DNA from 4 places in the Peribacillus phoenicis genome. Region 1 is predicted to be linked to each of the others. Evidence: riboswitches for the same ligand, from Rfam matches in the RefSeq annotation. Region 1 holds a riboswitch; each other region holds the start of a gene.
The links. A riboswitch is a leader RNA that binds a small molecule or an ion and turns the genes downstream of it on or off. The one in region 1 is predicted to bind thiamine pyrophosphate.

Region 1 (7,848 bases):
GATACAGGCAAGCGATGAAATAATAGCAGATTACGGTGAACTAGGGAAACTGACATTACATGTTATAGCGTGAAATATGGCAAAGAGGAGGGAATATATTGCGTGAGGTCAATGCTTCGGAAGTGGTAGGTAATAGTAGATTTGGCCGTTTTCATATAATGGTCTTCATGTGGTGTTTGTTCGCAATTACCTTTGATGGATTTGATATAGCCATGTACGGAGTAGGTTTGCCTTTGATGATGGAGGAATGGAACTTGACGCCAGTCGAAGCTGGCGGAATTGCAAGTTACTCATTGTTCGGTATGATGGTGGGAGCACTCATTTTTGCACCTCTTGCGGATAAAATAGGGAGAAAAAAGGTGCTTGCCATCTGTATATGTCTATTCAGTGTTTTTACATTACTTTCAAGTTTTGCCCCGGATCCTGCCTTTTTCTCGGTTATGCGATTTATAGCGGCCTTGGGAATGGGAGGATTAATGCCAAACGTCATCTCCCTAATGGCGGAATACTCACCCAAAAAGAATAAGGTTCTCATTGTAACCGCTATGTACTGCGGTTATTCTATCGGAAGCATACTCGCTTCTTTAATTGGAATGTATGTGATGGAACAAATGAGTTGGAGGGTTTTGTATTGGATAGGGGCGCTTCCCTTGCTGGCACTGCCATTCTTCATGAAGCAATTTCCTGAATCGCTTTCCTATTATGTTATTCGAAAACAAGGAGAAAAGCTTGCTGGAATCCTGAATCGCATTGATCCAGACGGCGACTATAAAGAGTCGGACGATTATGAGTTTGCCAAAGTCCAAGAAAGGGCAAAGGGCTTTCCAGTCAAGAAACTCTTTGAAAATAAGCGCACTCTTAGCACATTTGCGTTTTGGGTAGCTGCCTTTAATTGTTTACTTATGGTATACGGACTCAATACATGGTTACCCAAAATCATGCAGCAGTCCGGATACGGCCTTTCATCCAGTTTATCTTTCAATCTTATATCGGGAATAGGACAAATTGGCGGATCGATAATTGGAGGGTATTTAGTTGGGAAAATAGGCCATAGAAGAGTACTTTTATCCCTCTGTGCCATGGGTACGGTCTGTTTTGTCATATTAGGTTTGACCTCAAATGCAGCAGCATTATATATTCTGATCGCTTTTGGAGGGGCCTGTACAGTCGGCACGATGAATTTGGCCAATACGTATATATCCGAGTATTATCCGCGGGAGATAAGGTCCACCGGGATAGGTTGGGCGTTGGCTTTTGGTAGAATTGGAGCGATTGTTGCCCCAACATTAATAGGATTACTGCTCGCTGCTAACTATTCACCACAAAATGCATTCATGGCCTTCACGGTTCCGAGCATAATGGCTGCCTTGGCGTTACTCGTTGTGAAAGAGAGGTATGGCAGCTATGATAAACTGCAGCTTGAGGAAAATATAAAACTAAAAGCTACATCGAATGTATAATATTGTTCTTTAGTAGATGGCCTATATGTCAGCGGACAGTCATGCAACTGTTCCCTGCCATATAGGCTATTTTTAGAGAATAAAAGATTTCACGAGTAAAGTTGGAGAATTCACGAGTAAACCAGCTAAATTCACGAGTAAACAGGCCAAACTCACGAGTAAAACAGCTAAATTCACGAGTAAAACGGCCAAACTCACGATTAAAGCAGCTAAACTCATTAGTAAAGCAGCAGAAATCCCATGTAAACATCAATTTCACGAGTAAAACGGCCAAACTCACGAGTAAAACAGTTAAATTCACGAGTAAAACGGCCAAACTCACGAGTAAACGGGCCAAACTCACGAGTGAATTACGTAGCGAAACCCATTGATTAAAGTGCCGTTAAACTGCCGGGTAAATGGGGGTTATGCAAGATTGAAAGGTTAGTAACCCTAAATCATTAAGTTGAAAACTTTTTCTAATACGTTTGACAATTGGATTTATCGTGTTAATATAAAGGCAAATGAAATTTAATATACAATTTGTACCACTAGGGGTGCTTTATAGGTGAAAGTTGATTTTTACCGCAGAAGCTGAGATTAAAGTATGACTTTAAGACCCTTAGAACCTGATCTGGTTTATACCAGCGTAGGGAAGTGGGGTCTGGAACAATACGTTTCTGTATTATTTCAAGTACAACCACTTTCTTTACGTTTAAGAAAGTGGTTTTTTGTTTGCAAAAAAAGGGGTGATAAAAGGTTTTTTTCCGTAACATTTCTTGAAAAATATAATTTGGAGGTAATGGACATGAAGTTTTCAGAGGAAATTCGTCAGGAAGCTGATCATATTTGGGAAGCTAGTTTTAATCACCCGTTTGTTGCAGGAATAGGAGATGGCACATTGCCATTGGAGTGTTTCCGTTTTTATGTCATGCAAGATGCCTATTATTTATCTCATTTTGCTAGAGTTCAAGCTTTAGGGGCAGTCAAAGCTACGGATTTACATACAACAAGCAGGCTTGCGGGCCATGCACAAGGAACATATGAAGCGGAGTTGAAGCTTCATGAGAATTTTTCTGAGAGATTAGGCATCACAAAAGAAGAACGGGATAATTTCAAACCTGCCCCGACTGCTTATGCTTATACCTCCCATATGTATCGTGCGGCATATTCGGGACATTTAGGGGATGTTATTGCAGCTATCTTGCCGTGTTACTGGCTGTATTATGAAATAGGTGAAAGACTGCAAGGGTGCATGCCGGAAGAGCCGATTTATCAAGAATGGATAGCGGCTTACGGAGGGGAGTGGTTCCGCACTTTGGTGGAAGAGCAAATTGCGAGGCTTGATGAGATTGCTGAAAAAGTGACAGACGAAGATAGGGAAAGAATGAAAGAGCATTTTATCCTCAGCAGCCAATATGAATACTCATTTTGGGAAATGGCTTATCGTTTAGAGACATGGCCTGTGCATAAGGAAACACTAGAAGTATAAAGGGGAATGAAACAATGAAAAAAGGATTGAAATTAACGGACATATTGGTCACGATCGTAATTGCGGTAGCATTTGGAATCGTATATATCCTTTGGGGTTCGATTTATTATTCCGTTAAACCGTTAGGATTACATCTGGATCAACTTATTTATGGAATGTGGTTTATAGCTGGCCCCGTCGCCTTTTTAATTTTACGGAAACCGGGTGTGGCACTTTTGGCGGAGATAGCTGCAGCTTCCGGGGAATTCTTTCTTGGTTCACCATGGGGGCTGACCGTGCTGTTATATGGGGTGGTACAAGGTTTGTTCGCGGAACTGGTGTTCATGGCGTTCAAATATAAAAAATTCAATATGCCGGTGGCCGTTTTAGCTGCGATAGCTTCCTGCTTGGCATCAGTTATCATGGATTTTGCATACGGGGAAATAGGTGCGCTTTCTACTTGGAATCTATCGTTATTCATGATAGCGAGGTTTTTGGGTTCCATATTCTTTGCAGGTGTGGCTGCTTATTATCTAGTTAAAGTCCTGGAAGCAACAGGTGTAACTAATCTTGTGCGTCCGGTTTCAAATAAAGATTATGCAGAACTGGATCAAAAGTAGAGGTTGAGGGCCATGGAACCAATCGTTTCTGTTGAAAAGTTAAGAATGAAATTTCCCGGTGATGAATCTTTGATATTCAAGGACCTATCACTATCGTTTGATCAAGGAGAAAAAGTGCTATTGTTGGGACCATCAGGATGTGGTAAGTCGACTCTTTTACAAGTGTTAAGCGGATTGATTCCAAATTCCATCGAAGTACCGATGAAAACGGAGAAATTGAAATGCCCTTCTTCATGGGGATATGTTTTTCAAGACCCTGATAGTCAGTTTTGCATGCCATTTGCCGATGAAGAAATTGCCTTCGTCCTTGAGAATCTTTCCGTCCCTAAAGAAGAAATGAAAGAGAAGATTCAAAATCATTTCCGTAAAGTAGGATTGAATCTGGGCCATACAAGTATTGAAACATTATCAGGCGGGATGAAACAGCGTCTGGCAATCGCTTCAGTATTGGCCCTTGAACCAGAAGTGATATTTTTAGATGAACCAACCGCCATGCTTGATCCGGAAGGAACGAAAGAAATCTGGGAATTGTTGAAGGAAGTCGGACGAGACAAAACGGTTATTATCGTCGAGCATAAAATTGACCATGTTTTAGAATTCATCGAACGAATCGTGCTTTTTAACGATGACGGTCAAATCATAGCTAATGGTCCAAGAGACACCATTCTTTCACTATATAAAAATGAAATGAAAGAGCATGGAATTTGGTTCCCAGGTGTTTGGGATGAATATATACAGAAGTATGCACCGGTTCGGGAACACCCATTTACAGATGATTCACCTCTTATGGATGTGCAGGGCTTTAGCGGTTTTCGGAATAAAGAGGAAAAAATCAAGGTTGAAGAGCTGAAGGTACATTCAGGGGAATGGATTGTAATCAGGGGGGAAAATGGCGCGGGGAAGAGTACTCTTTTGCATGCACTGATGCAGTTCATAAAAACGAATGGTAAGTATGAATTATTGGGAACACCCATTAAAAAGGTGAAAAATCCAACGGATCATATGACGTTTGTCTTTCAAAATCCTGAGTTTCAGTTCGTTGCAAATACTGTATATGAAGAGATTGCTTATTCATTGAGAATTGATAAAAGGCCGCAACAAGAAATAGATGAGAGAGTCCGCTCATTGCTTAAAGTGTTCCGCCTGGAGGCACATCGGGATAAACATCCGTTTCAATTATCAATGGGTCAAAAGCGTCGCTTAAGCGTAGCCGCCTCAATCGTAATAAACAAAAAAATCATTCTCCTGGATGAGCCAACCTTTGGCCAAGATTCGAAAAATACCTTTGCATTACTGGAATGGTTTGAAGAATATCGAAGACGCGGAATAACAGTGATCATGGTAACTCATGACGATCATATTTCAAAAAACTTTGCAACCAGGATCTGGACGGTTAAGGACGGAAACGTAATTAGTGATGAAAACATTGCGCAATCAGGATTTGTGGATACCAAAGTTAAAAGGAGTGTCATGTAGATGAATGTTTCAAATGCAGAAACATGGCTCCATAGAATTAATCCAAGCCTTAAACTTGGTGTGCTGATTGTGTTATGCATCGTGGCGTTATTCATTCATGACCTTAATTATATGATGAATATCACCATTGGCGTATTACTTTTATTTTTGTTTTTTACCGGGCATTCGATAAAGCGCATCTTACTTTTGTCGATTCCCTTTTGTTTCATTTTTATATCCACCTCTTCTGCAATGATATTATTCGGGCAAGGTGAGACGCTTTGGTTTGAGTGGGGCCTTATATCGATTACGGAAGAAAGTTTCATGAGGGGATTACTGGTAGGCTTTCGAGCTTTGTTCTTTGCGATCCTTGGTTTAACTTTTTCCTTAACGACGAGACCAGTGAACTTGTTTTATTCGTTAATGCAGCAAGTTAAGCTTAAACCGAAATATGCCTATAGTTTCATGGCGGCATTAAGGCTGATTCCCATCATGATGGAGGAGTTCCAAACGATCCGAAACGCGATGAAGGTACGCGGCTTCGAAAGGGGAAAAGGGATAAAAGCGTTATATTTTAAAATGAAAGCCTATTCCATCCCGTTGTTATCCGGAAGCATCAGACGTGCTCACCGAATCGCGGTTGCGATGGAAGCAAAGCGATTTACAGACACACGGGATCGAACATTCTATTATGAATTTGGGTTTTCAAAAAAGGACCATGGTTTCATTCTGTACTTTATCATCCTGTTGTTGGCCGGCTATTATCTGTCGATTCAATTCCCGTTAGTTTCTATTTGATTTTATGAGATTGTAACTTTACTTGTTAGGAGTCCTTAGTATGAGTGCACATGAATTGCATATTATTTCTACTGGGAAACAGCCAATTGAAAAGTTTGTGGAAATCGCTTCAAACATTCAGGAACATGTTGATTTCTTTTATCTAAGGGAAAAGCATATGAGTGCATCGGAACTTTATCGAGCAGTGACCCTGCTACATGATAATAAGATTCCGCTTTCTAAGATAATCATTAATGACCGGGTGGATGTAGCTTGGGTACACAAAGTATTTGGTGTGCAATTGGCTTTTCATAGTTTAGATGCAGAAGTCATAAAAGGAGCTTTTCCAGGGATGAATGTTGGCTGTTCGATCCATTCCAGGGATGAAGCGAATGCCGCATTCAGCAAAGGGGCCGATTACGCGATTTATGGACATGTTTTTGAAACGGCTTCAAAAATCGGCCTTCCTCCTAGGGGAGTTGAGGAGCTTCATGCAATCTCAAGAAATGTCAATCTTCCGATAATTGCGATAGGCGGAATAACACCTTTCAATTGCCAAGTCGTACTGGATGCGGGGGCACGTGGAATTGCGGTAATGTCAGGTGTCCTTGAAGCTGAAAATCCGATTGAAGCCGTTAAAGAATATTCGAAGTCTTTGGGAAAGGAGACATAAGATGAATTCCATATATGATGCAATCATTGTTGGGGGAGGAGTAATAGGTGGATCCATTGCTTTTCAATTAGCCAAACGAGGTAAAAAGGTCCTTTTATTGGAAAAAGATAGACTTGCCAGTAAAGCATCCAGTGCTGCAGCCGGGATGTTAGGGGCACAAGCCGAGTTAGATGCTGATAACCCGCTTTTTACATTGGCAAGCCGAAGCAGGGGGATGTTTCCTGCACTGTCGGAAGAATTAAAGGACATAAGTGGAATAGACATCGAATTAGTGAACAAGGGCATGTTTAAGGTGGCGCTAACGAATGATCAGGCAGCCGAGTTGAAGAACATGATCAGAGCCCAGCAAGTTGCGGGACTTGAGGCTGAGTGGCTTTCGACTGCCGAAATAAGGAAAACTGAACCGCTTCTATCGGATGAGATTAAGGGAGCCATGTTCATTCCGAAGGATGGACAAGTTTCAGCCACTAGGCTGTCGCTAGCTTATACTGAATCTGCCGCTGCCCTTGGTGTAGATATAAAGGAATTTGTTCATGTCTCCGACTTAGTTACTGAAAACGGATGTGTAACGGGAGTGGTGACGAACATAGGTGCATTTTCAAGTGAAAATGTCATCGTGGCAGGTGGGGCTTGGAGTGCTTTCCTCCTTGAAAAATTAGGGATGAAACTCGACAGTTATCCTGTAAAGGGAGAGTGCTTTTCAGTCCTGACCGATCGTCCATTGCTTGAAAAAACGATCTTCTCGCATGGCTGCTATCTTGTGCCCAAAGTTGGCGGAAGAATCATTGTCGGGGCAACGGTTAAGGCGGGCACTTTCGATCAAAAGGTAAGTCTTGACGGGATTTCTACTTTAATAGAAAGAGCAACGCAATTACTTCCGGCGATTAAAGGAACCGAATTGGAAAAGACATGGGCAGGTATACGCCCACAAACTGGGGACGGCTTGCCGTACTTTGGTGAACATCCGGCATGCAAAGGACTTTTCATTGCAACGGGGCACTACAGGAATGGCATCCTGCTTTCCCCGATTACAGGTGTACTTATAGCGGATATTTTAGAAAGGAAGATAAATCCCGAATGGTCCGCTTTTCGATTGGACCGTTCGATACAGACCCTTTTTTCTTAATGGAGGTGGATGAATTGGAATTGATCATTAACGGCGAAAAAATACGGATTCCTGCCGATGAATCAACAGTTACAGGGCTTTTGCAACACTTTAATTTACATCAAAAAGTAGTGATTGTTGAATTGAATGATGAAATATTAGCAAAAGAAAGTTTAAGTGAAACACTTTTGTCAAATGGAGACAAGGTAGAGATTGTACATTTTGTAGGAGGCGGATGATTATGTTAAAGATTGGTTCTTATGAATTTTCTTCAAGATTGTTATTAGGTACTGGAAAATATCCAAACT
Region 2 (7,848 bases), 840 kb from region 1:
TCGGCTCCTCTGGTGCAGGAAAATCGACCATCACGAGCCTTTTGATCCGATTTTATGATCCGCAAGATGGAACTATTAAAATGGATGGCCATGATATCAAAAATGTATCACTGAAATCATTAAGGGGACAAATGGGAGTTGTCTCCCAGGATATCATTTTATTCAACGGTTCCATCCGTGATAACATCGTGTATGGAAAACTTGATGCTACAGATGATGAAATCATCAAATCCGCCAAAGCAGCAAATGCGCATGACTTTATCAGTGCCTTTCCTGATGGTTATGATTCTCAAATTGGAGAGCGCGGAGTCAAGCTTTCAGGCGGACAAAAACAGCGCATTGCCATTGCCAGGGCACTTTTGAAAAATCCGCAAATCATCATTCTCGATGAAGCAACGGCGGCCTTGGATACAGAATCCGAACATTTGATACAGGAAGCTTTGTCACGTTTATTGATAAACCGGACTTCAATAGTCATTGCACATCGTTTATCGACCATTCATGATGCCGATCAAATAATTGTCCTGGAAAAAGGGCAGGTTCATGAAAAAGGAACACATGAACAGTTATTGCAAAACGACGGCAGATACAAGCAGCTCCATGACTTGCAGTTCCCGCAACTAAAAGCCATATTAAATTCCTAGCAAGCAAAAATGCACAGAATGTCTTTCTGTGCATTTTTGCTTTCATTTGAAATCATAACTTTTCAAAACCCGATTCGCAATGAGCTGATACCCTTTTTCGTTCGGATGTAACTTATCACTGAAATACTCTGTTTTCTTTTTACCTTCAAAAAGATCATTCGTAGGAATGAATAACATCCTTTTGTCTTTATCCGCTATTCCCTTTATTGACTGGTTATAATCGCGAATGTGCTTTTCAAGTTTTTGATTTCCTTTAATAGGGTTATATAGTCCCACTACCAGAATATCCGCTTTATCGTTTGCCTTTATCAGTGTTGCCGTAATCTTTTTCAGATGGTTGATATACTCCCGTTTACCCTCATTGATTTTACGATCACTGATTTTCTCCAAGTCCCCGCCGTTACTATTGATCAAGTCATTCGTTCCGATATAAACGATGAAAGTATCGGCTTCATCAAGTTTCGTTTTAATGCGGTAATCATCAAGCTGTTTCATCACCCCATCCGTTTCCTGGCCTTTTATACCGTAATTCCAAAAACTCACCTTTTGTTCCGATTCCGGGTTATTCAATTCATCCTCCAGGCCTTCTATATATCCTTCCCCGTCCTTATCCCCTTTTCCATAGGTTAACGAATCTCCAAAAGCCATCACCCTTTGCACATCTTCCGACTCCGAGGCCTGAAATTCATATGCAGCAAAACATATAACCAGTACTATAATCAAAAAAACTAACAATTTTTTCATTTGGTTCTCCTCTGTCTTTTTACTAGAAGTATTTAATCCTTTACATACCCCAAAAACCTGCAGACGTAACATAAAAAAGGAATTGTCAGATAAAGAGTAAAGAGTGTATGATAATAAAAAACTTTCAATGGATTGAGTGTCATTTACCGTCCCTTAAACAAAAAACGGGATTACCCTTCATTCTGGAGATTGAATAAATGATAGTTAGGAGTTTAAATCATGGAAGAGCACATAGAGTTTAGAGAGGCAGAACTATCTGATCTACCCAGAATTGTTGAAATATATAATTCGACAATTGCTTCAAGAATGGTCACGGCGGATACGGAGCCTGTATCCGTTCAATCGAGGGTTAAATGGTTTGAGGAACATCATTCAGAAAGTAGACCGCTATATATCATTACTATAGAAGGGAAAACTGCTGGATGGATGAGCTTTCAATCCTTCTATGGCCGACCGGCATATAATTTCACTGCCGAAATCAGCATTTATATTGATGATTATTTCCGGGGAAAAGGAATCGGACAAATTTCGATTCAAAAGGCAATTGAATTGAGTCCAAAATTAGGTATTAAGACTATATTGGGTTTCATTTTCGCCCACAATATACCGAGCCTTAAGCTTTTTTCCAAATTCGGGTTTGAAGAATGGGCACATTTACCTCAAGTTGCCGAGCTGGATGGCATTGAGCGGGATTTGATCATTCTCGGTAAACGTGTCGATATTTAATATAATTCTTTAGAGCTATTGCCTTGAGCAGTAGCTTTTTCAAATTAATACAGGTCGAATTGGCTAATTTAAAAATAACGATATGCTTTTTGGAGGGAAAAATATTCAGACTCTCTTTTACTTGCTAACGCATTTAATAGTGTATCCAATTCTTGACTGGCTTGAACAGTTAGCAGACTTGTTAAGCCGTAACTTGCTGCTAATTTGAACATTTCCTGTCTCTTTTCTTCAATTCTTTCTATAGTTACCTTACGGCAAGGCATTATATGCCACCTCCCATTTATTCAATTTTTTTACACTTTCATCATAATGAAACTACTAGTTAAAATCAACTATTTTCCAGAAATAAAATGTGTTATTTTATAGGTCAAATGTGACAAAACACCTACTTTATTCTTTAATTATGTATATTTTATGTCATTTTCTATTAAACCCAAAAAAGCATCCACTAGTGTAGACTGTGAATGCTTACATCATATACCTTATCCAGGAACCCAAAATATAGTCCATCGCTTACTATGTCATCCATTCAGAAGGTGACTCGTTATTAGGTCTATTTATAACTATCCTATATTCATCTTCGAGCACTTTTAATGGGGCATCATAAAGGTGCCTTTCATCAGAGGTTTTGTATACTCCATTGGCCAATAGCTCTTCAATGAGCTTTGCCTTCCTCTGTTCAATCCTCTTAAATAATTCTGCCATGTAAATGGCTCCTTTCCTAGTCATCCTAGAGCCTGCTTCTAGTTAGCTAACTTTATCAACTTGTTTGATTTTCACCAAATTATATATACCTTTTCTATTATGTCACTAAACGTTATTTCCAAAAATAAAAGCCCCTTCTAATTCAAGAAGAGGCTGACAGTGTCCGTACGGCTCTTCTTATCTTCCAAGCATATGCTTGTTGGATTTAGCACAGTTCCCAAAACGGGTCCGCTGCCGAGGTTTCTTTGGGCCAAGTCCCTCCACCTCTCTGGATAAGAATTCGATATATAAATGATGTAGAAATGATTCTATCCTAATAATCATCAAAAGTCAATTACCTGGTTCTCCCTTTTTTCCTGGACATAATGTGCTCTCTCTTCAAATACGGGTTGCATTTTCTTGTCTTTCTGATATGATGTCAGTAATTACATACAATTCACACCACTAGGGGAGTCTTTTTTAAGACTGAGATGGAAATAGTTCCGGACCCTTTGAACCTGAACCGGCTCATACCGGCGGAGGGAAGTGGATGATATCGTCCATTTACAGACTATATCCATCTACCCCGTTCCGTATTCAGGAACGGGGTTTTTCATTATCAACGGGAACCATTCTAAAGGAGGATGAACAATGGAGAATATTAAAACAGAAACATTCAGTTATAGACTTCATGCACGGGCAAAAGAGATTTGGAAAAGGAACCATTCACATCCCTTTGTCCAGGCAATTGGAAACGGCACGCTTCCTGAAAAGAAATTTGCCTATTACCTGAAGCAGGACTATATCTATCTCATGGATTATTCCAAGCTCTTTGCTTTAGGTGTCATCAAAGCTCATAACATCGAAACCATGGCAAAGTTTGCGAGCATTTTAAATGAAACCCTTCAAGTGGAAATGGATACCCATCGGCAATATGCTTCCGAATTCGGGATCAGTGCCAAGGAATTGGAAGAAACAGAACCTACTCCCACCACTCTAGCCTATACAGGTTACATGCTAAATGCAGCTCAGCATGGGACTTTGGCAGACTTGATCGCCTGTCTCCTGCCCTGCGCTTGGGATTATTATGAAATCGGTTTGCTACTAAAAGAACAAAATGGAGCAGCATTGGAAAACAATCGCTACGCAGATTGGATAAGGTCCTATTCATCACCTGAATTCGGGGAAGCACACAAGTGGCTGATCGCATTGTTGGAAGAATTGACGGAAGGCATGCCAGAAAAGGAACTTCTTAGATTAGAAAAGCACTTTTTGGTTACTTCCCGATATGAATATTTATTCTGGGATATGGTTCAAAATGAGCAGGATTGGCCGCTGTAGGTCGCAGACATGATGATGAATCCCATCAAGAAACTGACGTTGACTGCCATGATCACGGCTATAACGACGCTGACCAGTTCATTTATTTTCATCCCTGCAGGATTTGCAAAGGTCTTTCCTATTCAGCATCTGGCAAATGTCCTCACGGCCGTTCTATTGGGGCCTGCTTATGCTGTGACACAAGCTTCCTTAGTTTCCATCATTAGAAACATGTCTGGTACCGGTTCAATATTCGCCTTTCCCGGCAGCATGATCGGTGCACTTTTGGCTGCCATCCTTTATCGAAAAACACAAAGCTTAAAATTCGCTTGTTTAGGTGAAGTGATCGGGACCGGCATTCTCGGTTCCCTGGCCTGTTATCCACTTGCCATTCTCCTATTGGGAGAAAAAGCTGCTCTTTTTGGTTTTTTACCGGCTTTTATGCTCAGTTCATTCGCAGGAGCGATTTTAGCTTTCATATTACTTAAAATACTTCTAAAAAATAATTATATGAAGGGGTTTTTTTATGAAAACAGCATTAACCATCGCCGGTTCTGATTCAGGGGGCGGTGCTGGAATACAAGCGGATTTAAAAACATTTTCTGCACATGGGGTCTTTGGAATGTCTGCCATAACAGCCGTTACCGCACAAAACACAATGGAAGTCCGTTCAGTACAGCCAATTGAAACAGCTATCATATCGGACCAAATTGCAGCTATCTTTGAAGATATTCCTGTCGATGCAGTAAAAATAGGCATGCTTGGATCAAAAGAAATCGTGGAAACAGTCGCTGCGTCCCTTAAAACCTTCATGCCTGCCATCGTTATCCTTGACCCTGTCATGATTTCCAAAAGCGGCCACCACTTGCTCGACGAAAAGGCTGTCTCCGCCTTAAAAATGGATTTGCTTCCGCTTGCAACACTTGTAACACCAAATGTACCGGAAGCGGAAGTGCTTACTGGCTTGTCGATTCGGACGAAACAAGATTTCTACAGGGCATGCATTTCAATACAAGAAATGGGCCCCAAAGCCGTTTTACTTAAAGGGGGCCATGCAGCGGGAAATCCAAATGATCTTTTTTATGATGGAACTGACTTCCACTGGATCAAGGGAGAGCGCATACATACAAAAAACACTCATGGTACGGGCTGTACCCTATCATCCGCCATTACATCAAACCTGGCTAATGGACTGCCATTGCAAGAGTCGATTGAACAGGCCAAGACTTATATTTCTGAAGCGATACGCAATAGTTTTTCAATCGGTAAAGGTCATGGACCTGTCCATCATTTTCATTCATATTCAAAAAAAGAACGGAGTGACTTAATATGAAGGTTTCCGCAGCCGATTTATTCGTGAAGGTAAAAGAAAGAAAACCACTCGTTCACCAAATCACCAACTTTGTTACGGTCAACGACTGTGCAAATGCCACCCTTGCCATCGGTGGTTCACCAGTGATGACATCGAGCCCAAGAGAAGTGGCGGATATGGTCAAATTAGCGGATGCATTGGTCTCTGAATTTCGGTACGATCGATGATAAAGCCTTGGAAGCAATGGAGATTGCCGGTAAGACGGCAAATGACCTGGATATCCCGGTCATTTTGGACCCGGTGGGAGTTGGTGCCACCGCCTATCGAACAGAGCAAGTGAAAGAGCTTCTAAGTAAGGTTACTTTCCAAATCATTCGCGGCAATGCAAGTGAGATCCTTTCATTGATTGGTGGGGATACCGTTACTCGCGGGGTGGATTCGGAGGAGCTTGCGGTCAGCAATGCAGAGCTGGCTGCTCGAGCGGCAAATAAATTGAATTGCATCGTCGTGGTCAGCGGAGCGAAGGATGCTGTCAGCGATGGAAAACGTACGTCCATCATCGATAACGGGAACCTCCTATTAACTAATGTTACAGGTACCGGTTGTATGTCCACTGCTCTTATCGGCACTTTTTCCGGAGTCACCGATGATTTCTATTCTGCGGCGATTGCCGGTATCTCAACCATGAGCATTTCAGGGGAACTAGCTGCCAAAAACCTTCAAAAGGATGAAGGAACAGGAACGTTTCGTGTGCGATTAATCGATGCAATATCAAGAATGGATAAGGAAATCTGGATGCATGAGGTGAAAATGAATGAAGAAGTCCCAAATTGATTTAAGCCTGTATTTAGTTACGGAAGAGTCCATAGGAATAGAAGAATTGACCAAAATCATTGCAGAATCTGTTTCAGGAGGTGTCTCGATCGTACAGCTTAGAGAGAAAAACAATTCCTCCCTCTCCTTTTATAATAAAGCTTCTGCATTAAAACAGTTATTGAACAAGCTGTCCATTCCCCTTATCATCAATGACCGGGTGGATATAGCACTTGCTGTTGCAGCGGATGGAATTCATATTGGGCAAGATGACCTTCCATTGCCTGTCGTCAAAAAAATGGTTCCTGAAGATATGATTGTCGGTGTATCTGTCTCCACTCTTGAAGAGGCTCTAGAAGCCGAACGAAATGGAGCAGATTATATCGGAGTCGGTTCCGTTTTCCCAACAAAGACCAAACAAGATGCAACCTTAATGGCAATTGGGGATCTGGAGGAAATTTGCCGCAGCGTATCAATTCCCGCCGTAGCCATCGGGGGTATCACGGCCGATAACATTTCCGCCCTTTCTGCTAGCGGGCTGTCCGGTACCGCAGTCGTATCGGCCATCATGAATGCAGAAAGTCCAAAGACTGCCTCCGAATCCCTTTTAAAAATCATAAAAAACTTTAAATAACAAAAGGATGGGGACTGATTACAGTCCCCATCCTTTTGTTTATGTCAAAACGGTATTCTTTGTTTCCTTCCCAAAAGCTACGGCAACTGCCCCCACTAAAATAGCAATTGTAAAAATGGTGAAAATCGATGAAATCGGGGTGCCTGCCGCAACTAAATACCCTACAAGCAACGGTCCCAGGACACCGCCGATCCGGCCGATCCCTGCGGCTAAACCAGCACCTGTACCGCGAACTGCTGTTGGATACTGCTCAGGAGTATACGCATAAAGCGCACCCCATGCCCCTAGGTTGAAGAAAGATAGGAACATTCCGGAAACTATCAGCAGTGCCAGCCCCTCTGCCGATCCAAAGAAAAAGGCACTGACTGCCGTTCCAATTAAGTATGTGATCAAAACGAATTTACGTCCCAACTTCTCTATCAGCCATGCAGCTGAAAAATAACCCGGAAGCTGTGCAAGCGTCATGATCAATACATATTCAAAGCTTTGAATCATGCTGAACCCTTTTAGGACCATCACACTTGGCAGCCATAAAAACATCCCATAATAAGAAAAGACCACGCAAAACCATAGAACCCACAACACAAGGGTCTGACGGGAGTATTCCTTTTTCCAGACACTTTTCATATTGCTTAATACAGATGGCCTCTGCTTTTTTTCAAGTTCCGTATACTTCGGTGAATCCGGCAGTTTCAAGCGCAGGTACAGCGCATATAAAGCGGGTACGGCGCTCAATAACAATGCAACCCGCCAACCATAAGCCGGTATGATGAAATAGGATATGAGTGCCGCCAAAATCCAGCCAACCGCCCAAAAACTTTCAAGAAGGACGACGACCCTCCCCCTTTTACTCGCTTCAACACTTTCAGAGACCAATGTCGATGCAACCGGAAGTTCTCCTCCAAGCCCCATTCCAATCAAAAATCGCAATATCAAGAACAAGCTGAGTGTACTGACTGCTGCAGACAGGC
Region 3 (7,848 bases), 2.3 Mb from region 1:
GAGGCTTTTAACGGGTTTTTAATCTAAGCTGTCATCCGAATTTTGAATTAGGTACAACAAACTACATGAATGCCCTGTGTTTGATAGGTTTTTTTAACCATTTTAACTATTATATTATTTCTTTACATTATATTCGCTGTAGATTCACATTCTCCTTTTAAAATAATGGTAATAATAGGAGGGAGAGAGGGAAATGAAAACGAATATAAAGAAATTCGGTTTATGTATGATGAGTGCGGCTTTTATATTGCAGGCTACTTCCATGGGGGCTTCAGCAGCAAAAGGAAATCATTCCAATTCGTCTATTTATGAGAAGAAAATCGTGAATATCGCACATCGGGGAGCTTCTGGTTATGCACCTGAACATACCATTCCCGCTTATCAATTGGGAGAACAAATGAAGGGCGACTACATAGAAATTGATCTTCAAATGACCAAGGATGGAAGATTGATAGCAATGCATGATGAAAAGGTTGATCGTACAACGAATGGTACTGGTCTAGTGAAGGATTTAACGCTGGCAGAAATCAAGCAACTGGATGCCGGTACATGGTTCAATGAAAAATATCCGCAATTGGCAAAAGAGGTATATGAAGGGTTAAAGGTTCCCACTCTTGAAGAAGTCTTTAAGGAGTTCGGAAAGCAAGCCAATTACTATATCGAAACAAAGTCCCCTGAAGTATATCCGGGAATGGAAGAAGAACTCCTGCAGGTTCTGGAAGAATATAAAATGGTGGATTCAAAAGGCCGTACCAAGAATGTATTAATTCAGTCGTTCAGTAAAGAAAGCCTTATGAAGGTTCATGACATGAATCCAAAGTTACCGCTTGTGCAACTTTTTTCTTATAAGAACCCAGCAACCATTTCCAATGAAGAATTGGAGTCCATTAAGGAATATGCAATTGGCGTTGGCCCGAACTTCAATAAGGTAGACGGACAATATGTGAAGATGGTTCGCGACCATGACCTCCAATTCCATCCATATACAGTAAATGAAAGAGCGGATATGAAAAAGGCTCTTGAATGGGGTGCAACGGGGCTGTTTACGAATTATCCCGATGTATTCAACGAGGTACTAAGTGAGTATAAGCACAATAATAATGTTCCTAAATAAATGGTTTCATAGGTGAGTCCCGGTTTCCGGGGCTTTTTTTGTCATCCAGGTGCAGCATAATGAAGAGATTCTTGGGGAAATTAGATGTTCATAGGCTTAGTAGCCTTTTTTGACGGGTATATCAAATGTATTAAGAATATTTTAGGAGGTTTAATATGAAGGCTGTAACTTTTCAAGGAGCAAAAGATATACAGGTAAAACAAGTTGAAGATCCGAAACTTCAGCAAAAGGATGATATCATCGTCCGAGTGACTTCAACGGCTATTTGCGGGTCCGACCTCCATATATATCAGGGTGCTTTGCCGACGCATAAAGATTATGTCATTGGTCATGAACCGATGGGCATCGTCGAAGAAGTGGGTCCGGAAGTAACAAAAGTGAAAAAAGGGGACAGGGTTGTCCTGCCTTTCAACATTTCTTGTGGGCACTGTTATTATTGTGAACATGATATGGAGAGTCAATGTGATAATTCCAACCCCAATGAAGCGGTGGATACAGGCGGGTACTTTGGTTTTACGGAGCGATATGGGAACTATCCAGGCGGGCAGGCAGAATATTTAAGGGTACCATATGGAAACTTCATGCCGTTTGTCATCCCAGAGTCATGTGAACTTGAAGATGAGGCGCTTTTGTTCATGTCCGATGTGCTGCCAACCGCATATTGGAGTGTAGAGAACGCTGGCGTCAAGAAAGATGATACGGTAGCGGTATTGGGCTGTGGGCCGATTGGCTTGATGGCTCAGAAGTTCGCTTGGATGAAAGGAGCAAAAAGGGTCATTGCCATCGACAATCTTCCTTATAGACTCAATAAGGCTAAACAGATGAATAAGGTTGAGGCGTATAACTTCGATGAATATAACGATATGGGCAGCTACATTAAGGAAATCACTTCAGGCGGGGCAGATGTGGTCATAGATTGTGTGGGAATGGATGGCAAGAAATCAACGATAGAGGCGATTGAGCAAAAGCTGAAACTTCAGGGTGGAACGTTAAGTGCGATCGAGATTGCACTTAACGCCGTACGTAAATTCGGCACGATCCAACTGACTGGCGTATACGGATCCAAATATAATATGTTCCCATTAGGCAATTTATTTGAGCGGAACATTAATTTGAAAATGGGACAAGCACCGGTCATTCACTACATGCCCAAGCTTTTTGATAAGATCACGGCTGGAGAGTTCGACCCCACGGAAATCATATCCCATAAAGTCCCTCTAGAAAAAGCGAGTGAGGCTTATCAAATCTTTAACGATCACGAAGATGAATGTATTAAAGTGGTGCTAAAGCCATAATGTAAAGCTTATAAAAGTCCAATGCCCTGAGCTGCATTGGATTTTTTAGTTGAGTTCATAAATAGATCAAAGTTAATGGTGTATTATCGATTAACGTATAAATGAGGTATGAAATATGAATGATAATTATCAGGATTCGTGGCTTTCGTATCAGCGAATCCCGAAATATGACGATTGACCCTTCAGTGTTGAAGGAGCGCATGAATTGAAAAAAGAGTTGCTATAAAAATACGATGCAAGTGAACTTGAATAAGGGTTTTTGGTAATGAAATGTACTATTTATATTATATAATGATAGTTTCAAAAGGAGGACGTACAGATGGTATATAATTCGGCAACAGAACTTTGTGAAGGGTTTGGGTATCCGCCCGTTCACGTTAAATTGACGATAGAGATCGTCGATAAGAGATTGGGACCTGTAAAGGCGGAAGCAGAGATTGCCATCAAGCCTGTTAAGTCAAAGGAATATCTGAAAGTATTGGTGGAGGAATTGGAATCGGATCATATCTTTGCTGATGAAAATGGCAGTATCTATGGCAGCTTCGGCATCGATCAAAGCATCCAGATATATGATGAAGTCCTGACTACCATTCCGTTCGATGAGTTGATCGGAAATGAAAATTGGAAAGAGGCAGTTGAGGAATCCATCACTGTGGATAAGCTGAGGGAACAACTGGGGAAATCTCTCAATGATTATCAATTCAGTGATTTGAGCGGAAAATATAAATTCAGGAAAAGATGTACGATAACAGAACTGCAATTCATGGATTAAACGATAAATGGAGAAGGCGAGATGCTTTCCCTCAATTTATGGAGAAAAGGGGTCCTCAACAAAATTGAACGGAGCGGGTGTGCGGGACACATGCGGGAAAAGCGTGTCCAAGGGAGACCCAGAAGGCGCAAAGAGCGCCCGCGGAAAGCGAGTGCCTGGAGGGAAGGTTCGAATTTTACAAACCTTCAAAAAAACTCTAGGCAAAATTAATCTACAGGTCTGGGAGAATGCGAAATGCGTTCTCCTTTTTCGATGCTATCATAATTAAACGCTGGATCTTTAAGAATTTTTAAACATATACACAGTGTCAAGGAGAGTTCAGTAAGGGTTTAATGGTTTCAACATACTTTTTTTTATAGTTTTACATAGGGTAATATATTGATAAGGGCTTTTTACAAGAAAAAGAAACGTATATTTTAAAAGATAAAAAAGGAGAAGATATGAAAATTGGTTTGGTACGGCATTTTAAGGTGGCACATGAATTTCCTACAGGGAGATCTGTGACGGCGGATGATATGAAGCAATGGTTTGAGGACTATGATGCAGCGGATATTATTTATGGAACGACTTTATTTGGCGTGGAGGAATGGCAGGAATGTTATTGCAGTGATATGTCGAGAGCTGTCAAGACAGCGGAACATATCTATCCAGGTACGGTTCACCGGATGGAGGAGCTGCGGGAAATACCTTCCCCGCCTCTTAAAGGAAGGGTAAAGCTGCCATTCATCCTTTGGGCCATCTGGATTCGCTGCTGCTCGGTGTTCAACAAGCAGACAAGGGCGGAAATTAAGATCGCAGAGCGAAGGATCAATAAAGTATTGGATGAAGTCTTTGTAAAGGGGGAAAGGGATGTTCTGATCGTGAGTCATGCCGCCCTCATGGTATATATGAGGAAAGAGCTGATCCGACGGGGGTTCACCGGTCCGAAATTCAAGATTGCCAGTAATGGAAAGCTGTATGTATTTGAAAGATGATAAGTGGATAAGGGTTTCCCACTAGAAAAGGTAAGTCATTTTCCGAATAGTTATTCTTTTTTTATTGGTTGTGGTTTATTATTGTAATAGTGTAATTTTTACGAATTCAATAATAGGGAAAGAGGGGTGGACATTTTGCTGAAGGCAGTTTTTTTTGATTTAGATGATACATTACTATGGGATCAGAAAAGTGTAAAAGAGGCTTTTGTGGCCACATGTGAAGTAGCCAAGGAGAAATATGATCTGAATGTCGACGAGTTTGAAGAAGCTGTGCGAAAGGAAGCGCGTGAGCTTTACTCTTCTTACGATACATATGCATTCACACAAATGATCGGAATCAACCCATTTGAGGGGCTATGGGGAAATTTCCAGGATGATCATGATGAATTCAGGAAGATGGCCGGGATTGCACCGGCTTATCGGAAAGAAGCGTGGACGAGAGGGTTATTGGCATTAGGGATCGATGACCCGGAATTTGGGCTTAAACTGGCAGAACGTTTCCCTGCCGAGAGACGCAAAAAGCCATTTATCTATGAAGAAACATTCCGTGTTCTGGATGAATTAAAAGGGAAGTATAAATTGCTATTGCTTACGAACGGATCTCCTGAGCTGCAAAATACCAAACTTGAAATTACGCCTGAACTGGTTCCTTATTTCGACCAAATCGTGATATCAGGCGCATTTGGAAGAGGTAAACCGGATGCCTCCATTTTTGAGCATGCTTTGGAAATCATGGAGCTTGATAAAGATGAAGTATTGATGGTCGGCGATAATTTAATGACGGATATCCTTGGAGCATCACGGGTAGGCATAAAGTCGGTTTGGATAAATCGCCATGATAAGGAACGGAATGAAGTGATTCCAACCTATGAAATCAAGCATTTAGAGGAGCTCTACCCTATCCTTGAGGGCCTGGGGAATTAATTGACGGCTCTCCTTCAAATAACAAATTTTTGAGAGTTGTAATGAAAATATTAGGTCTTTCAAATTATTTACAGAATGAAAAGGGTGAGATATAGTAATCCTGTAATCAATTAAATTATTCAGACTAGGGGTGTCCAATATAAGTTGGGCTGAGAGAGAAGCGCTTAAGCTTCTTAACCCTCAGGACCTGATCTGGTTCATACCAGCGTGGGGAAGTTAGAATCTACTAAACAATGACATTTCAATTGGTCATTTCTGTAGCCATACTAACGTTAGCCAGGTCTTAAATATGAGATCTGGCTTTTTCGTGCGAAATGGATTGGATTTTGTCCTTTTTAAATGAACTTAAAAAGGAGAAATGAAATCATGATGAGTAATTCAGTAAATGACATGAACGTTTCAATTATGTCCAGTTTTGCCGGGAGTAAAAAAGTGTATGTTGAGGGATCTAGACCCGATATTAGGGTACCCATGCGTGAAATTAAGCTAAGTCCGACTACAGGGTCATTCGGCGAAGAGGAGAATCCGCCTTTACGAGTATATGACACAAGCGGTTTTTATACGGATTCAGAATATCCCATTGATATTCATAAAGGTCTTGCCCCGATTAGACGCAGCTGGGTTCTGGAAAGGGAAGATGTTGAAGAGTATGAAGGGCGTGAAATAAAGCCCGAAGATAACGGGTATAAAAAAGAGTCACGAACCAAAGCAGAAGTTTTTCCGGGATTGAAAAGAAAACCATTGCGTGCAGCGAATGGGCAAAACGTAACCCAGCTCCATTATGCCCGAAAAGGTATCATAACTCCGGAAATGGAGTTCATCTCGATCAGGGAAAATGTAGCCCCTGAGTTTGTAAGAGAAGAGGTAGCTAGCGGGAGGGCGATCATACCGGCAAATATTAACCATCCTGAAAGTGAGCCCATGATCATCGGACGTAATTTTCATGTGAAAATAAATGCGAATATTGGAAATTCCGCTGTTAGTTCATCGATCGAAGCTGAAGTGGAGAAAATGACTTGGGCTACACGTTGGGGTGCAGACAACATAATGGATCTTTCCACCGGAAAGAATATTCACACGACCCGGGAATGGATTATCAGGAATTCACCTGTGCCAGTTGGGACGGTTCCGATATATCAAGCATTGGAAAAAGTGAATGGAGTCGCGGAAGATTTAAATTGGGAAGTTTTCCGGGATACATTAATCGAGCAGGCTGAGCAAGGTGTCGATTACTTCACCATACACGCCGGTGTGCTTTTGCGATACATTCCCATGACAGCAAAGCGAGTTACGGGAATCGTTTCCCGGGGGGGCTCCATCATGGCACAATGGTGCTTGGCCCATCACCAAGAAAGTTTTCTCTATACTCACTTTGAAGAGATTTGTGAAATCATGAAGGCGTATGATGTCTCTTTCTCATTAGGTGACGGCCTCCGTCCTGGCTCCATTGCAGATGCAAACGATGAGGCTCAATTTGCTGAATTGGAAACACTTGGGGAACTGACGAAGATTGCTTGGAAGCACGATGTTCAAGTCATGGTGGAGGGACCCGGTCACGTACCGATGCATTTGATTAAAGAAAATATGGATAAGCAGCTGGAAGTCTGTCAAGAAGCTCCATTCTATACCCTGGGACCATTGACAACGGATATAGCTCCTGGATACGATCATATCACTTCTGCGATTGGTGCTGCCATGATTGGATGGTTTGGAACGGCCATGCTTTGTTATGTGACACCGAAAGAGCATTTGGGACTTCCGAATAAAGAGGATGTTCGTGTAGGGGTCATTACTTATAAAATTGCAGCCCACGCAGCTGATCTTGCAAAAGGCCATCCCCAGGCACGGAAACGGGATGATGCCCTTTCGAAGGCAAGATTCGAATTTCGTTGGAGAGATCAATTCAATCTTTCCCTCGATCCTGAAAGGGCAGTTGAATATCACGATGAAACACTTCCGGCAGAGGGTGCCAAAACAGCCCATTTCTGTTCAATGTGCGGACCCAAATTCTGCAGTATGAGGATTTCTCAGGACATTCGTGATTTGGCGAAGGAAAAGGGTCTGGGTTTTGAGTCGGTAATCGATGAAGGTCTTAAAGAAAAAGCGAATGAATTTAGGAAAACGGACGGGGAAATCTATCTATGATTCCGACGAGAGGGAGAATTCGATGAATCGGGTAATCCAAATAAAAGTTGAAATGAAACAGTTGGAAACTCAATTGGAACAGCTGAAAAGGGAGCTGAACATTTTTCGCGAGAATTGTAATCATGAATTTGTAAAAACTGATTATAGTCAACAATGCACAAAGTGCCACTTAATCGAAAGTCTGCAATGGTAGTGATTCCTTAATCGTCCTTTCATTATCGGAATTAATCCCTTAATCATGTTGGGCATCCAATCACGATGTCAACATGATTAGGGGATATTTCATTATATTTACATACTTGTTTTATTAATATGAAGAGGAGGAGGGACAAGCCAGCCTTTTTCCTTATTCAATCTTAGGAAGTCAACACCCAATGCAGCTTTATTCGTATGGAATTGTGCGAACATCTGTGCAATATCTTCTCGGATGCATTGACCCATGATTTGGCTGCAAGCAACTAATCCTGCATTAATATCGATTGATACTGAAGCAGAGATTTCAGGATCTTGAAGACGTGCCCCGACTGGAATATCCTCCAAATTAGCTTTAGGTCTTTCAGGTGGTGACGGAGGCAGTCCTACGTTATTTTCTTTTAATAATGATTCAAGTTGGTCATGTTCCTG
Region 4 (7,848 bases), 1.7 Mb from region 1:
TGTTTTTTTACTGTAATCCTTATTGGATTGAAGAAATTTGTGACACTCCTGCCGAATAACGCAGACAATCGGCGAAAAGGGATCGGATTTCTAAAATCAACTGAAACGTTTATCAATAAAAAACTGCAGGCAAATTCGCTTTTCTTCGAGTTTGTCTACGTCTGCAGAGAGCGGGTTCAACACCCGCTCTCTTTATTTATTTGTAAAAATAAATAGAAATATTAGAGAAGTATCTTGTATAATGAGTAGGTACTAAGAGTTCATAATTGGAGGGGAAGAATATGAAGCGTGAAGACTTATTGGCTCCGGAACATTACAACTTAGTGAGTGAAATGGAACGTTATGCAAAAGATCCAGAAAAAGTTGCCGTACTCTGGGAGAACGAAACCGGGGATAAAAAACAACTTACATATGAGAATTTATTAAAGAGTGCAAATAAAATTGGAAATGCCTTAAAGAATAAAGGACTGGGTAAAGGTGATACGGTCCTTATCATAATTCCTCGTTTGGTGGAAGCATATCAAGTGTATTTAGCCGCATTGAAAATTGGCATGATTGTCATACCTTGTTCGGAAATGCTTCGTGCGAAGGACTTGCAGTATCGAGTCAACCATGGTGATGTCAAAGGAATCATCAGTTATCATGAATATACTCATGAAGTGAATGAAATAGAAGGAGCGGAAAGCCTCCTTAAATTTTCAATCGGAAAACGAATTGAAAATTGGCTGGATTTGAATGAGCTTGCAGCTGAGGAGTCCGATCAGCTGACAATGGCCGACACGAAGAGTGGGGATATGGCGTTCTTATCGTATACTTCCGGAACGACAGGAAATCCAAAAGGGGTCGTCCATACACATGGATGGGCTTATGCCCATTTGAAAACGTCTGCTGCAAACTGGCTCGGCATCAGCGAAGCGGATGTGGTTTGGGCAACTGCAGGCCCAGGGTGGCAAAAGTGGATCTGGAGTCCTTTCCTGGCGGTTCTAGGAACGGGAGCGACCGGTCTTGCCTATCATGGTAAGTTCGAGGCGAAAAAATATCTTCAGCTGCTTCAGGACTACAAAGTGAATGCATTATGCTGCACACCAACCGAGTATCGATTGATTGCAAAGGTGGATAACCTTGATGACTATGATCTATCCCATCTTCATAGTGCTGTATCAGCGGGAGAGCCTTTGAATCAAAAAGTGTTCGAGGTCTTTAAAAACCATTTCCAGATTGAAGTGCGTGATGGATATGGACAGACTGAAAATACCCTGTTGGTAGGTGTAACGAAAGGAATGGAAATTAAATTAGGCTCCATGGGCAAACCGACACCGGGCAACCATGTGGAAATCGTTGATGATTCCGGTAAACCTTGTTCTCCTGGCGTAGTGGGGGATATTGCCGTACATGTCGATACACCTGCACTCTTTAAAGAATATTTTAAAGATCCCGAGCGGACATCGCAGCAATTCCGTGGGGATTATTATATCACTGGCGATCAGGCGAAAAAGGATGAGGATGGTTACTTCTGGTTTGAGGGTCGTTCCGATGATATCATCATCAGCTCGGGATATACGATTGGACCGTTTGAAGTTGAAGATGCACTCGTTAAGCATCCATATGTTAAAGAGTGTGCCGTTATAGCAAGTCCTGATGAAATAAGGGGAAATGTGGTCAAGGCGTATGTCGTCTTGATGGATGATATCGATCCGAACAGCCAGGACTTGATCAAGACGCTTCAATCGCACGTGAAAGAATTGACTGCTCCATATAAATATCCAAGGAAAATCGAATTTTTAGAAGAGCTGCCCAAAACGACATCAGGTAAAATCAAACGGGTGGATTTACGGAAGAGGGAAGAAGCACTCCTTAACAATTGATCGAAATGCATTACCGTCAGCCCCCATGGCTGGCGTTTTTTTTATTACATAGGGGATTGATTAAAAGCATAAATATGGGAATTCATGATATGAGATGGTACACTTACTGCATATCTGCACAGTAACAATCATTTAATAAGGAGTGTAAAGCCGGAATGGGAACGTTATGGTTCAATGGGTCGATTTATACGATGGTTAAAGAAAATGATCAAGTGGAGGCAGTCTTCACTGAAAAGGGGGTAATTGTTGATACCGGCAGCCTGGACCATTTGAAAAATGAATATGCCGGCAATATTTCCAGGGAAATCGACTTAAAAGGACAAACGATGCTGCCGGGGTTAGTGGATAGTCACCTTCATTTGGTCGGGCATGGAGAAAGGCTGCTTCGTTTAGACCTCTCTTTGATGGATAGCAGGGAGTCCATCATGAAATCCTTGAAGGAAAAGTGCTCAAAGACCCCGGTTGGAAAGTGGATCGTTGCCGAAGGGTGGAATGAAAATGAATGGCCGAGACCTGAATTGATATTACGGGATGAACTTGACGCGATTTCGGCAGATCATCCCATCGTATTGAAAAGGATCTGCCGGCATGCCCTGATCGTCAACTCCCGTGCCCTTTTGGAAGCGGATATTAAAGAAGATATTAAAGAACCTTCAGGCGGGGTGATCTGCCGTTATCCTGACGGACGTTTAAATGGTTTATTTAAAGAAAGTCAGGCGCAGAACCTTATTTTAGACAGTCTTCCCGGCATTGATCAAGAATATATCGAAAACGCGCTCACAGAGGCCATAGAAGACGCATATAAGCTGGGTTTGACTGGCGGACATACTGAGGACCTCCATTACTATAATGGCTTCATGCCGACATATCAGGCGTTTAAATCGGTAATCGAGGACCGGGAAATGGCCTTTCGCGCCAACTTGCTCGTCCATCACGAAGCGTTTGAAGAAATGCTGGCAGCAGGCGGCGGCTATCAGGAAGGTACGCGATATATCAAATTCGACAGCATGAAGATCTTTACCGACGGCTCCTTAGGCGGACGCACAGCCCTGTTGAGCGAACCTTATGTAGATCAAAAGAATACGAATGGAGTCGCGATATTCACTGAAAACGAGCTTCAGGAATGGGTGAAAAAAGCAAGGGCTGCCGGAATGCCGATTGCTGTCCATGCGATTGGCGATCTTGCTTTTGAATACGTCTTGAATGCTATTGAAGCCCTCCCCCCGGAAAAGGGACAGAGGGACCGGCTCATCCATGCGCAGATTGTGCGGCCGGAGCTTTTGGAGCGGGCGGCAAAGCTGCCGGTAATTTTTGATATCCAACCGGGTTTCGTCCCGTCCGATTTTCCGTGGGTGGAAGAAAAGGTACCAGCCGATCTATTGGAATCCTCCTATGCCTGGAAAACCTATTTGAATTTGGGCATCATTTGTGCGGGAGGGTCGGATGCACCCATTGAACCATTAAATCCGATTTTGGGCATTCATGCAGCTGTCACAAGGATGAAAATCAACAGTGAGGACCGTACCGTGTATGGTTTGTCTGAAAGGCTTTCCGTATACGAGGCTTTCGCACTGTATACCAAAGGGAGTGCTGCAGCAATCGGCCAGGAAAAACGCCGTGGTATGATCAATAAAGGGTACGATGCCGATTTTACCGTGTTTAATCTGGATGTCTTTGCTGTTGCACCGGATGATCTCCTGAAAGCCGAGGCGGTCATGACGGTCATCGATGACAAAATCATGTATGATAAAAATTAACAGTTGCAAAAAAAGAAATGGAAATACAAAATTGTTAGTTGGAGTTAGATAAAGGATGTAAATGGAAAGAAGGCTTGTTATGAAAGTGGATGAACAAAAAGAAGGGGCGATTTATGCAGCCCTTTCTTACATGATGTGGGGAGTTGTGCCGATTTACTGGAAGTTCCTTCAGGGAGTCGGTGCAATAGAAATTTTAGCTCAGAGGGTATTATGGTCTTTCGTGTTCATGCTGGTTTTATTGATGTTCATGAAAAAATGGCAAGCGTTTCTTGATTATGTCAAAAACATAATGGGAAATCCGAAACTCTTTACGGCATTACTAACGGCGTCACTGCTTGTTACAGCTAATTGGGGAGTGTTCATCTGGGCCGTTAACTCAGGACGGATCCTCGACACGAGCCTTGGATATTATATCAATCCGCTTGTCAGTGTACTATTGGGCGTGATAGTCCTAAAAGAAAAATTGAGCGGGGCCCAAATCATTTCATTCCTGCTTGCAGGAATCGGAGTCTTGATCCTTGGCATTCATTTCGGCACGATCCCGTGGATCTCTCTTGTTTTGGCCATGACCTTTGGATTATACGGTCTGGCAAAAAAAATGATCAAGGCCGAATCGGCGATCGGGCTGACGCTCGAAACGATGATGGTAACGCCTCTGGCCCTTGGTTACCTGATCTACTTGATGAACCGATCAGAAATGCAGTTCTTTACAGATGGAAGCACAAGCTTGCTGTTGGTGGGCGGCGGGATTGCCACGGCATTGCCTCTTTTATATTTTGCAAAAGGGGCGGAGAAGATCCCGTTATCGATGCTTGGCATTTTTCAGTATATCGCTCCGACCTTATCTTTATTGATCGGGGTATTCGTCTATCATGAAAGTTTCACGAAAGCACATCTTTTAGCCTTTTTGTTCATATGGTCAGCCTTGGCTGTTTATACACTATCCATAACGAAATGGGGTCAGGCAAGTGCCCGCAGGTTCAAAGGCAAAGGGAATATTGGTGCGTGAAAAGAAAAAATGCTTGGGAGATCTCTCCCCAAGCATTTTTTTATGCATATAAAACAAAAAGGTCATGAAAGGTATATCTTCGAACCTATTTCAGAAACAATACAATTGGAAAGGCTGACAGGACAGTGATCGGGCTTTGCTCGGGGGATATTTAGTTGAAATTGTCTATAGAAGGAACTATCCAGGAAAATGATATGTGTTGTCAAGAATGCTGATATGGTGGCGTACGGCTTTCTATTGCTATTTAATTCATTGATGATTCCCTGTGCAGTGGTAATCCCGATCCCGTGGCCATAAAAGAGGTTTCTCCCTAATAATATGGCATTTTCACCTTGCCATTCAGGAGTTGTCTCGTCATGATCAGGGTTTATGAAGTAAACGCAATCCCCTGGTAAATAATCCCGTCCTTGGTGAATGATAAGAGCCATATTCCTTGGAGGGCGAAAGTCATATAAAAATAGGTCTGAAAAAAGATAGTCGAAATTCCTGGGGCCGATTAAATCCAAAATCGCCTTTAAAAAAGTGACGACTATTGCTGTCCCGCATTCGAATGCATAAAGCCTTCCATTCATGAAAATGTCAACAAGCGCAGCATGAGGGAGAATCCCTGGCTGAAGGGTAAAGGTGCCATCCTTTGAAAGGTGCCAATATTTTTGATTGGATTGAGATTCCTCAAGTGTGGAAAATTCCGGACCACTTTTATCCAACGCAATAGCTGCCTCTATGACTCGGTTCCTCAGCTGTATCTCGAAATTAAAATCCCCAAAGTTCCGGTATTCAAAAACGTTAGAATCTTCCGCCAAGCATTGAAGAGTTTCAAGTGATTTGGCAGATGCTGTACCTGGTTGGATTTGACTGACATCTAACCATTTGTGATTAATCTTTATCATGATCATATCCACCTTTTGCTTATGAAATTAAGGGTTTAATAAAACCGGTAAACAAAAATGTCTACAGGTAATGCTCATTATATGAATGCTTGCAAAGAAATGACTATTTGATAAGTGTCCGCCACCGTTGCAGCCAAGAATGATTAGAAAGGAAAGAGGCAGAATTATTTTGCTTTCAATGATTTTCGTTCCAAAAGATGTTTTGCAAGAAATCCTAAAGTGCCAGGAATACCTTTCCAATTAGTGAGAAGAAGCAAATTAGTATTCCTTTTTCCCTATGAATTGATATAATGAGAGAGAAAAGTTCATATGTGCGAGAAATGTAGGGGGGCCAGTACTGCTGGCTGAGATTGCATCCTTTAGATGCTGACTCTTTGAACCTGATCTGGATGATGCCAGCGGAGGGAACATATTATTACTGATTTTCTGTTTTGTATGTTAACGTCCGAATTCATCTTCGGGCGTTTTTTGCTTTTTTATCCAGTATTTGAATAGAACCTGGAGCCCCATTATGGTTCCGGCATATGGATCTTATAAGATGTGTAGGAGGATAATGACTTGAATAAATTCTTACCACTGTTAACTTCGTTGTTCCTTTTGGCTGGATGCGGTGCAGGCGGAACTAATGAAAAAGAAGAAGCATCTAAAAATGAAGAATTAAAAAAGGTATCGGTCGTGCTTGATTGGACACCGAATACAAACCATACAGGATTGTATGTAGCCAAGGAAAAAGGTTATTTTAAAGACCAAGGTCTTGATGTGGAAATTATCATGCCAGGTGAAGCTGGAGCGGATAAGCTTGTCGCTTCAGGAAAATCTGAATTTGGCGTGAGCTACCAGGAGGGCATAACGCAGGCCCGCGTGCAGGGCGTGCCGATTGTTTCGGTTGCTGCCGTCATCCAGCATAATACCTCTGGATTCGCTTCCCCTGAGGCAAAGAACATTAAAACTCCCAAGGATTTTGAAGGGAAAACGTATGGTGGCTGGGGGTCTCCGGTTGAAAAGGCCATTATTGATTCACTAATGAAAAAAGAAAATGCGGATGTAAATGAAGTGGATATAGTCAATACAGGAGACATGGATTTTTTCACTTCGGTTAAAAGGGATATAGATTTTGCTTGGATTTATTATGGATGGACAGGCATTGAGGCTGAGTTGCGAAATGAAAAGCTTAATATGGTTTACTTAACCGAATACTCAGATAAGCTTGATTACTATACGCCTGTTTTGACTACAAATGAAAAGATGATAAAAGAAGATCCCGAAACTGTTAAAGCATTCGTTCATGCAGCATCGAAAGGGTACCAGTTTGCGATTAAGAATCCTGCTGATGCAGCAGACATGTTAATTAAGTCTGCGCCGGATCTTGATGCAAAACTAGTTAAGAAAAGCCAGGAGTGGCTTGCAGCCAAGTATCAGGATGATGCTCCGCGTTGGGGTGAACAAAAACTGGAAATCTGGAAGAATTACAGTGATTGGATGACTGAAAACAAGCTTCTTGAAGGTGATTTCGATCCTGAAAAGGCATTTACCAATGAATTTTTACCAAAATAGGAGGAAATACAATGGCCAATTCATTAATTAGTATACAAATTATCCCTAAAGGGGAAAATGTCATCCCTATGGTCGATGAAGCAATCAAGATCATTGAAGAATCAGGTGTCAAGTATGAGGTTCACCCGCTTGAAACGACAATGGAGGGCGAGCTTTCCGAACTTTTTGCCGTGATAGAAAAAATGAATGTAAGAATGATTGAAATAGGATCGCCGAATGTCATTTCGCAAGTGAAAATATTATATCAGCCAAGCGGGATTACGATGGATACGTTAACGGAGAAATATCGGGCATGATCGGAAGGGGAATTTGGAAGAAGGGGGCTCCCTTCTTTCTTTTATTATTGTTGCTGATAGTTTGGGAGTCAGTGACAATCTTATTGAAGGTTGAAGAATGGCTGCTTCCCGCTCCATCGGCCATTTTCATTGAAGGAATTGAGTCGTCGCGCAATCTTTACGGACACCTTATATCCACAACCGAGCTTGCGTTGTCGGGCTTTTTTATTGGAAGCTGCATCGGCTTATTGGTTGCTGCAACCTTACATCTATTTCCAGGTGTGAAGGACGCAGTTTATCCTCTGCTCATACTATCACAAAATATACCTATCATAGTTTTGGCCCCGCTTTTGGTGATCTGGTTTGGCTTTGGCATGCTGCCTAAGTTAATCGTGATTTCGCTTGTATGTTTTTTTCCGGTTGCGGTTGCATCATTGGACGGTTTTCGCCAGACACCATACGAACTTAAGCATTATTTCAAGATGATGGGAGCGGGAA

Region 2: it holds a riboswitch for thiamine pyrophosphate, as region 1 does, so the genes downstream of both, tenA (thiaminase II) here and tenA (thiaminase II) in region 1, are expected to answer to the same signal.
Region 3: it holds a riboswitch for thiamine pyrophosphate, as region 1 does, so the genes downstream of both, thiC (phosphomethylpyrimidine synthase ThiC) here and tenA (thiaminase II) in region 1, are expected to answer to the same signal.
Region 4: it holds a riboswitch for thiamine pyrophosphate, as region 1 does, so the genes downstream of both, ABC374_RS18045 (ABC transporter substrate-binding protein) here and tenA (thiaminase II) in region 1, are expected to answer to the same signal.

Annotation. Positions count from the first base shown of each region.
Region 1 covers NZ_JBDFMF010000001.1:1,969,792-1,977,639, forward strand. Annotated here, with positions in the region: gene ABC374_RS09510 (2-keto-4-pentenoate hydratase) at 1-73, shown strand, start outside; gene ABC374_RS09515 (MFS transporter) at 99-1,460, shown strand; TPP riboswitch at 1,983-2,112, shown strand; gene tenA (thiaminase II) at 2,248-2,931, shown strand; gene ABC374_RS09525 (ECF transporter S component) at 2,946-3,530, shown strand; gene ABC374_RS09530 (ABC transporter ATP-binding protein) at 3,543-5,006, shown strand; gene ABC374_RS09535 (energy-coupling factor transporter transmembrane component T family protein) at 5,007-5,783, shown strand; gene ABC374_RS09540 (DUF561 domain-containing protein) at 5,824-6,435, shown strand; gene thiO (glycine oxidase ThiO) at 6,437-7,561, shown strand; gene thiS (sulfur carrier protein ThiS) at 7,576-7,779, shown strand; gene ABC374_RS09555 (thiazole synthase) at 7,782-7,848, shown strand, end outside.
Region 2 covers NZ_JBDFMF010000001.1:1,133,720-1,141,567, reverse strand. Annotated here, with positions in the region: gene ABC374_RS05505 (ABC transporter ATP-binding protein) at 1-644, shown strand, start outside; gene ABC374_RS05500 (GDSL-type esterase/lipase family protein) at 687-1,388, opposite strand; gene ABC374_RS05495 (GNAT family N-acetyltransferase) at 1,608-2,114, shown strand; gene ABC374_RS05490 (aspartyl-phosphate phosphatase Spo0E family protein) at 2,183-2,377, opposite strand; gene ABC374_RS05485 (Fur-regulated basic protein FbpA) at 2,631-2,819, opposite strand; SAM riboswitch class I at 2,994-3,098, opposite strand; TPP riboswitch at 3,256-3,360, shown strand; gene tenA (thiaminase II) at 3,450-4,139, shown strand; gene thiW (energy coupling factor transporter S component ThiW) at 4,155-4,676, shown strand; gene thiD (bifunctional hydroxymethylpyrimidine kinase/phosphomethylpyrimidine kinase) at 4,645-5,451, shown strand; gene ABC374_RS05465 (hydroxyethylthiazole kinase) at 5,448-5,657, shown strand; gene thiM (hydroxyethylthiazole kinase) at 5,623-6,264, shown strand; gene thiE (thiamine phosphate synthase) at 6,245-6,877, shown strand; gene ABC374_RS05450 (MFS transporter) at 6,917-7,848, opposite strand, start outside.
Region 3 covers NZ_JBDFMF010000001.1:4,279,837-4,287,684, reverse strand. Annotated here, with positions in the region: gene ABC374_RS21020 (glycerophosphodiester phosphodiesterase) at 194-1,114, shown strand; gene ABC374_RS21015 (zinc-dependent alcohol dehydrogenase) at 1,270-2,409, shown strand; gene ABC374_RS21010 (hypothetical protein) at 2,729-3,181, shown strand; gene ABC374_RS21005 (histidine phosphatase family protein) at 3,622-4,155, shown strand; gene ABC374_RS21000 (HAD family hydrolase) at 4,291-5,079, shown strand; TPP riboswitch at 5,196-5,310, shown strand; gene thiC (phosphomethylpyrimidine synthase ThiC) at 5,446-7,224, shown strand; gene ABC374_RS20990 (DUF3231 family protein) at 7,516-7,848, opposite strand, start outside.
Region 4 covers NZ_JBDFMF010000001.1:3,678,488-3,686,335, reverse strand. Annotated here, with positions in the region: gene mbcS (acyl-CoA synthetase MbcS) at 282-1,865, shown strand; gene ABC374_RS18060 (amidohydrolase) at 2,021-3,622, shown strand; gene rarD (EamA family transporter RarD) at 3,702-4,631, shown strand; gene ABC374_RS18050 (protein-glutamine gamma-glutamyltransferase) at 4,694-5,521, opposite strand; TPP riboswitch at 5,836-5,945, shown strand; gene ABC374_RS18045 (ABC transporter substrate-binding protein) at 6,080-7,075, shown strand; gene ABC374_RS18040 (thiamine-binding protein) at 7,087-7,371, shown strand; gene ABC374_RS18035 (ABC transporter permease) at 7,368-7,848, shown strand, end outside.